DNA from 2 places in the Uliginosibacterium paludis genome. Region 1 is predicted to be linked to the other one. Evidence: riboswitches for the same ligand, from Rfam matches in the RefSeq annotation. Region 1 holds a riboswitch; the other holds the start of a gene.
The links. Region 1 has a riboswitch for S-adenosylhomocysteine ahead of metH (methionine synthase). Riboswitches for the same ligand answer to the same signal wherever they lie in the genome.
Positions count from the first base shown of each region.

Region 2: another riboswitch for S-adenosylhomocysteine. It lies ahead of ahcY (adenosylhomocysteinase); the one in region 1 lies ahead of metH (methionine synthase).

Region 1 is NZ_JBDIVF010000013.1:72,379-76,559, reverse strand. Features, by position in the region: gene metH (methionine synthase) at 1-1,829, opposite strand, end outside; S-adenosyl-L-homocysteine riboswitch at 1,924-2,018, opposite strand; gene ABDB87_RS18990 (hypothetical protein) at 2,025-2,558, opposite strand; gene ABDB87_RS18985 (branched-chain amino acid ABC transporter substrate-binding protein) at 2,787-3,896, shown strand; gene ABDB87_RS18980 (branched-chain amino acid ABC transporter permease) at 4,069-4,181, shown strand, end outside.
Region 2 is NZ_JBDIVF010000001.1:854,302-858,482, reverse strand. Features, by position in the region: gene ABDB87_RS04170 (lysophospholipid acyltransferase family protein) at 1-455, opposite strand, end outside; gene metK (methionine adenosyltransferase) at 608-1,768, shown strand; S-adenosyl-L-homocysteine riboswitch at 1,895-1,995, shown strand; gene ahcY (adenosylhomocysteinase) at 2,078-3,478, shown strand; gene metF (methylenetetrahydrofolate reductase [NAD(P)H]) at 3,513-4,181, shown strand, end outside.

The DNA of each region.
Region 1 (4,181 bases):
AGATCGTCATACACGCCGAGCTGGCCGGCGTTGACGATGCCCATCGTCAGCCCCGCCTTGATGGCGTGGAAGAGGAAGACGGTGTGGATCGCTTCGCGCACCGCGTCGTTGCCGCGGAAGGAGAAGCTCACGTTCGACACGCCGCCGCTGGTCTTGGCGTGCGGTAGATTCTGGTGAATCCAGCGCACCGCTTCGATGAAGTCGACCGCGTAGTTGTTGTGCTCTTCGATGCCGGTGGCAATCGCGAAGATGTTGGCGTCGAAAATGATGTCTTCGGGCGGGAAGCCGATCGTCATCAGCAAGTCGTAGGCGCGCTTGCAGATCTCGATCTTGCGCGCATAGGTGTCCGCCTGGCCCTTCTCGTCGAAAGCCATCACCACCGCTGCCGCGCCATAACGCATGCAGAGCTTCGCGTGATGCAGGAAGATCTCTTCGCCTTCCTTCATCGAGATGGAATTGACGATGCCCTTGCCCTGAATGCACTTGAGGCCGGCTTCGATCACCTCCCACTTCGAGGAGTCGATCATCACCGGCACGCGGGCGATATCCGGCTCGGCGGCGATGAGCTTGAGGAAGCGCTCCATCGAGGCCTTTGAATCGAGCATGGCCTCGTCCATGTTGATGTCGATGACCTGCGCGCCGTTTTCAACCTGCTGGCGGGCGACGGCCAGTGCATCCTCAAAGCGGCCTTCGATGATCATCTTCGCGAAAGCGCGCGAACCGGTCACGTTGTTGCGCTCGCCGACGTTCACGAAGAGGCTGTCGCGACCGATGAAGAAGGGCTCCAGACCCGAGAGCGCCTGCCGCACTTCCAGCGCGGGAATCGCGCGCGGCGCCATGTTCGCCACCGTGTCGGCCACCGCCTTGATGTGCGAGGGGCGCGTGCCGCAGCAACCGCCGACGATATTCAGGAAGCCGGACTCGGCCCAATCCTTGATGTCTGCGGCCAGCTGCTCGGGCGTTTCGTCGTAGCCGGTCGGTGCGAGCGGATTCGGCAGGCCGGCATTCGGGTGCGCGGAAATATAGGTATCGCACACCCCCGAGAGCTCGGCCACGTACTGCCGCAATTCTTTCGCGCCCAGCGCGCAGTTGAGACCGAAGCTGATCGGCTTGACATGCTTGAGCGAGTTCCAGAAGGCCGTGGCGGTCTGGCCCGAGAGCGTGCGGCCCGAGGCATCGGTGATGGTGCCGGAGATCATCACCGGCAACTTGCGCCCCAGATCATCGAAGAGCTTGAGCACGGCGAAGATCGCGGCCTTGGCGTTGGCGGTGTCGAACACCGTCTCGATCAGCAGCAGATCGGCGCCGCCTTCCATCAGGGCACGGGCCGAGTCGTAGTAGTCGTCCACCAGTTCGTCGAAGCTGATGTTGCGGTAGCCGGGATCGTTCACGTCCGGCGAGATGGAGAGGGTGCGCGAGGTCGGGCCGATCACGCCGGCGCAGTAGCGCGGCTTGGCCGGGTTCTTCGCGGTGTATTCGTCGCACAGCTCACGCACGAGCTTCGCGCCGGCCACGTTGATTTCGTAGGCGTAGTCCTGCAGGCCGTATTCGGCTTGCGACACGCGCGTGCCGTTGAAGGTGCAGGTCTCGATGATGTCGGCGCCGGCTTCGAGGTATTCGCGGTGGATCGCGCCGACCACGTCCGGGCGGGTGATCACCAGCAGGTCGTTGTTGCCCTTGAGATCCTTGCCATGATTGGCGAAGCGCGTGCCGCGGTAGTCAGCCTCGGCGAGCTTGTATTGCTGGATCTCGGTGCCCATGCCGCCATCCAGGATCAGGATGCGTTGCTGGAGCAGGGTCTGGATTTCTTGGGTGCGATCGGCTTGCATGGGGAATTCTCCGGGGCGTTCATCAACGCTTCGGACAGCTCGGGCAGAAGGGGAGAGATCGTGGCTCACCGGCTTTCCGCATGAGATCTGCATGAAGCGGTGAGCGCCGTTGAATCGGGCTGCGCGCGGCGGGGCGCGCGAGCTTCCGAGCCTGGGATCGCGAATGACCTCGCAGCGCTCCTCGGAAGCGCGCAATTATAGGTTGGAGCGTATTTTCTGACCAGCCTGACGCACCGTATCGCGCGCGCCCAGCACGATACGGGTGCGCTCCACCGACTCCAGATTACCCATTGCACCAAAATGGGCATCGATCTGCCACTGAGCGGGGCGGCGGGAGTCCAGCGGCCAGTGCCAGATCTCGCCCTCCTTGCCATTCTCGATCTGCACCGGCTGCCCCAGATGGCGGCGGACCTGATCGCGCGACATGCCCGGCACCAGCGTGGCCACGCGCGCATCGGTCAGCACATCCTGCAGGCTCTGCATCACGCCATCCGGCGAGACGCGGGCCATGAAGTTGGCGCCGCCCTTGTCGGCGCGTGCAAACTCCACCAGCAGGGTGCCGTCTCCCTCCGACCACACCATGGTGGGCTGGCCCAGCTGACGCACCAGTTCGGACAGACGCGTCCTGCCCGGCTCGAGCGGAGCCTGCGTGCTCGTACAGCCCGAAAAGCAGACAACAAGAAGAAGCAGGACAGCGGAGAAGCGCATGACGACAGGAAAAGCGGTCAACAAGTCCTTTCGAGACTAGCGCCCGGCCTGAACGAAACCTATTCTCGTATTCCCGTCGAACCAAGTGGCCCGGAATTTGCAACGTCATCCCTCATGCTGGGTGGCTCGTCAGATAAGGGCTTTCCGCTCAGTCACAAAAAATCACATTGTGTAACATCCCTGAGGGGTGCCCTGCCCGACCGGCATTCCGCTTCAGTCGGGCCAATATTTTCTTGTGGAGGCTGTTCAATGAAGCAAACCTTGATTGCACTTGCGGTATTCGGCATCACCAGCGGTCTGGCCCAGGCACAGGAAGTCGTCAAGATCGGCCACGTCGGCCCCCTGACCGGCAACATCGCCCACCTCGGCAAGGACAACGAGAATGGCGCGCGTCTCGCACTCGAGGAATACAACGCCAAGGGCGTGACCATTGGCGGCAAGAAGATCAAGTTCGAACTCGTCGGCGAAGATGACGCCGCCGACCCCAAGACCGGCAACATCGTCGCCCAGCGTCTGGTCGATGCAGGCGTGAAGGGCGTGGTCGGCCACCTGAACTCGGGCACCACGATTCCGGCTTCGCGCATCTACAACCAGGCTGGCATCCCGATGATTTCGCCGTCCGCCACCAATGTCACGCTGACGCATCAGGGTTTCGCGACGGTGTTCCGCACGATGGCGAACGACGCCCAGCAAGGCTCGGTGATCGGCAAATACGCCGCGACCAAGCTCGGCAAGACCGTGGCGATCATCGATGACCGCACCGCCTACGGCCAGGGTCTGGCTGACGAAGTGGAAAAGGCCGTCAAGGCTTCCGGCGGCAAGGTCAGCTCGCGTGAATTCACCAACAACCAGGCAACCGACTTCCTCGCCATCCTCACCAAGATCAAGGCCCAGAAGCCGGACGTGATCGTCTATACCGGCATGGACGCCCAGGGCGGCCCGATGCTCAAGCAGGTCAAGCAGCTGGGCATCACTGCCAAGTTCGTGACCGGTGACGGCGGCTGCACGCCGGAATTCATCAAGCTGGCCGGCGCCGCGATGTCTGACGCCGCCTTCTGCACGCAGGCCGGCCTGCCGCTGGACCAGATCGCCGACAAGACCTTCAAGGACCGCTTCAAGAAGCGCTTCGGCGCCGATGTGCAGATCTATGCTCCGTATTCGTATGACGCGGCCGCCGCGATCATCGAAGGCATGAAGGCTGCCGACTCGGCGGATCCCGCGAAGTATCTGCCCTTCCTGAAGAAGGTGGACTTCAAGGGCGTGACTGGTGAAGTGGCATTTGATGCCAACGGCGACACGAAGTACGGCGCCATCACCATGTACCAGTTCAAGGCCGGGGCCTGGGAAGCACTGAAGTAAGCGCCTGACGGCGCAGGCAGACGGGGCGCCGATGGCGCCCCGTTCGCTTCCGCTCCGCCTTTTTGATCTGGCTTCTTGACACATTGTTTGGAGCCCGGACAATCCGCCGGTTTCAGGCCGCACAGGCCTGATTTTTTTACAACTTTGGTTTACTTTCACTGAATACGGGATCATGGAAACCCTGCTCCAGCAAATCGTAAATGGCCTCGTGGTGGGCAGCGTGTATGCGCTTGTCGCCCTGGGCTACACCATGGTCTATGGCATTCTGGGCCTGATCAATTTCGC
Region 2 (4,181 bases), on a different contig from region 1:
GGCCGGTAGAGGATGGTCATCGGCATGAAGGTGCCGGCGTGCAGCGAGGTGATTTCGAAGCAGCCCATGTGGGGCGTGAGGGCGATCATTGCATCACCCTCGGCGAGCATCTGATGCACTTTCTCCCAGCCGACGAGTTCGAGGATATGTGCCTGGATGTCTTCGAACGGCCGCTGCCAGATGAAAGGCAGTTCGAGCATCATGCGGCCGGTTTCGGCTGCGTTGGCATGCAGTTCGGCACGCGTGGGCGTACGGCCCAACCCGCGTGCCATGTTCTCCTGCAGGCGATGCCGGTAGCGCGGAGAAAGCCAGTAGGTGGCAAGCCCCGCCCAAGCCCCGAAGCGGTGCAGGGAGGCCAGCGAGCAGCGGCCCAGCAGGCGGAACAGCGGCGGGAGCAAAGAAGTGAGTGTCAAGGTGCGTGGCTCGAAACGGGCGCTTGCATTATAAGCGGCCATTCCTATAATTCCCTGACCGCCGAGTTAAAGACAACTTGCAGGGCGGCGCGGACCGCGAGGTTCGCCAAATACTGCTAAAGCGTCGTCCGCTCGAACCCCGGAGTTGGCCGCGCCAACGTTATTCCGGGGTTTTTCATTTGCGGAGACCATTCATGGCGGACTACCTTTTTACTTCCGAGTCGGTTTCGGAAGGCCATCCCGACAAGGTTGCGGATCAGATTTCCGATGCCATTCTCGACGCGATCTTCGAACAGGATCCGCGATCGCGTGTAGCAGCCGAAACGCTGTGCAACACCGGTCTGGTGGTGCTGGCGGGCGAAATCACCACCAATGCGCACGTCGACTACATCCAGGTCGCGCGCGACACCATCCGCCGCATCGGCTACGACAACACCGAGTACGGTATCGACTACAAGGGCTGTGCGGTCATGGTCTGCTATGACAAGCAGTCCAATGACATCGCCCAGGGCGTGGATCACGCCTCCGACGACCATTTGAATCAGGGCGCCGGCGACCAGGGTCTGATGTTCGGCTATGCCTGCGATGAAACGCCCGAGCTGATGCCCGCGCCGATCTGGTATGCGCACCGTTTGATGCAGCGCCAGAGCGAGCTGCGCAAGGATGGCCGCCTGCCCTGGCTGCGTCCGGACGCGAAGAGCCAGGTCACATTCCGCTACGTAGATGGCAAGCCGGTCGAGATCGATACTGTGGTGATCTCCACCCAGCATGCGCCGGACGTGTCCCAGGAAACGATCCGCGAAGCGGTGATCGAGGACATCATCAAGGCGGTCATTCCAGCCGAGCTGCTGAAGAATCCGAAGTACTTCGTGAATCCGACCGGCCGCTTCGTGATCGGTGGCCCGCAGGGCGATTGCGGCCTGACTGGCCGCAAGATCATCGTCGACACCTACGGTGGCGCTGCGCCGCACGGTGGTGGCGCTTTCTCGGGCAAGGATCCGTCCAAGGTCGACCGCTCCGCAGCCTACGCGGCCCGTTATGTGGCCAAGAACATCGTGGCGGCCGGTCTGGCTCGTCAGTGTCAGGTGCAGGTGGCGTACGCGATCGGTGTCGCCCACCCCATGAACGTGACGGTGTTCACCGAAGGCACCGGCATCATCTCTGACGAGAAAATCGCCGCGCTGGTCAATGAGCATTTTGACCTTCGTCCGAAGGGCATCGTGCAGATGCTCGACCTGCTGCGCCCGATCTATCAGAAGACGGCGGCTTACGGCCATTTCGGCCGTGCCGAGCCGGAGTTCAGCTGGGAAGCGACCGACAAGGTCGAAGCGCTGCGCGCTTCCGCAGGCCTCTGATTCAAGGTCTACGCGGCGTCCGGAAAGGGGAGCGCAAGGCTCCCTTTTCTGTTTTCAGGCGCAGGCACCGCGTTGTGTGATGCGGTTTTGCACTGGCGATGCGGATTGTTCCGGCTATAATCCGGCCATTCCGAGGAGCGCTGCGAGACCGGACCTGACATTCGCTCAGGCCATCCCAGGCTCGGATTCCCGGCCAAGCCGGGCTGCTTCAACTGCGCTCACCTGATCAACCGTGCCGGCACGGGATGATGGTGAGCTTCCTGCAAGTCCGCTCCCCTCCTGCCCGGCCACCTGTTCAAGGAGAACACCGTGGCTCAATTCAATGATTACGTCATCACCGATCTCACGCTGGCCGACTGGGGCCGCAAGGAGATCCGCATTGCCGAAGGCGAAATGCCCGGCCTGATGGCCATTCGCGAAGAATTCGCGAAATCGCAGGCCCTCAAGGGCGCCCGCATTACCGGCTCGCTGCACATGACGATCCAGACCGCCGTGCTGATCGAGACGCTGACTGCGCTCGGCGCCGAAGTCCGCTGGGCTTCGTGCAACATTTTCTCGACCCAGGATCACGCCGCCGCCGCGATCGCCGCTGCCGGCATTCCCGTGTTCGCCAAGAAAGGCGAGACGCTGGTCGAGTACTGGGATTACACCCACCGCATCTTCGAGTGGGCCGACGGCGGCTACTCGAACATGATCCTCGACGACGGTGGCGACGCGACCCTGCTGCTGCATCTTGGCGCCCGCGCCGAGAAGGACATCTCCGTGCTGGCCAATCCGGGCTCGGAAGAGGAAACCATTCTCTTCGCCGCGATCAAGGCCAAGCTCGCCACAGACCCGACCTGGTATTCGGTGCGTCTGGACAAGGTCCGTGGCGTGACCGAAGAGACCACCACCGGCGTGCATCGCCTGTATCAGATGCATGCGCGGGGCGAGCTCAAGTTCCCGGCGATCAACGTCAATGACTCGGTCACCAAGAGCAAGTTCGACAACCTCTACGGCTGCCGCGAATCGCTGGTCGATGGCATCAAGCGTGCAACCGACGTGATGGTCGCGGGCAAGATCGCCGTGGTCTGCGGCTATGGCGACGTGGGCAAGGGTTCCGCCCAAGCGCTGCGCGCCCTGTCGGCGCAGGTGTGGGTCACCGAGATCGACCCGATCTGTGCGCTGCAGGCGGCCATGGAAGGCTATCGCGTGGTGACGATGGAATACGCAGCCAGCCAGGCGGACATTTTCGTGACGACCACTGGCAACTACCACGTGATCCGACACGAGCACATGGTGGAAATGAAGAACAATGCCATCGTCTGCAACATCGGTCACTTCGACAACGAGATCGATGTCGCTTCGCTGGAAAAGTACCAGTGGGAAGAGATCAAGCCGCAGGTCGACCACGTGATCTTCCCGGATGGCAAGCGGATCATCCTGCTGGCCAAGGGCCGTCTGGTGAATCTCGGCTGTGCGACCGGCCATCCGAGCTACGTCATGTCGTCGTCCTTCGCCAACCAGACCATCGCCCAGATCGAGCTGTTCACCAAGACGGCAGAGTATCCGGTTGGTGTCTACACCCTGCCGAAGCATCTGGATGAGAAGGTTGCCCGTCTGCAGCTCAAGACCCTGAACGTGCAGCTCACCACGCTGACCCAGCAGCAGGCCGACTACATCGGAGTGCCGGTGGAAGGCCCCTACAAGGCTGACCACTACCGTTACTGATCGACGGGCCGGTCGAGCGCCGGCCATCACGAACATGGCCTGCACCCTCGCGTGCAGGCGTGAGGAAAGCGATATGAGCAAAAAGCTCGATTTCAGTCTCGAGTTCTTTCCGCCGGCCACGGCGGAAGGGGTCGAGAAGCTTCGCGCTGTGCGAAGTGAATTGGCGGTGCTGGGGCCGGATTTTTTTTCCGTGACTTACGGAGCGGGCGGCTCCACCCGCGACCGCACCCTGCAGGTCGTACGTGAAATACGTGAGGCTGGCATTGAGGCTGCACCTCATCTTTCCTGCATCGGCGCTACTCAGCAGAGTATCCGCGATCACCTCGCCGAGTTCCGTTCAATGGGGGTGAAGCGGATCGTGGCCTTGCGAGGCGATCTGCCCTCCGGCATGGCGGACCCGGGCGAGTTTCGCTATGCCAGCGAACTGGTTGGATTCATTCGCCAGGAGACCGGGGATGAGTTTTTCCTCGAGGTTGCTTCGTACCCTGAGGTGCATCCCCAGGCACGCAGTTATGACGCCGATGTGCGGGCATTTGCCAACAAGGTTCAGGCGGGAGCGAATTCCTCGATTACCCAGTATTTCTACAACGCGGACGCCTACTTCAGTTTTGTCGATGCCGCGCGGAAGGCGGGCGTGACGATTCCCATCGTGCCGGGCATCATGCCGATCGCGAGTTTCAGCAAGCTCGCCAGGTTTTCGGAG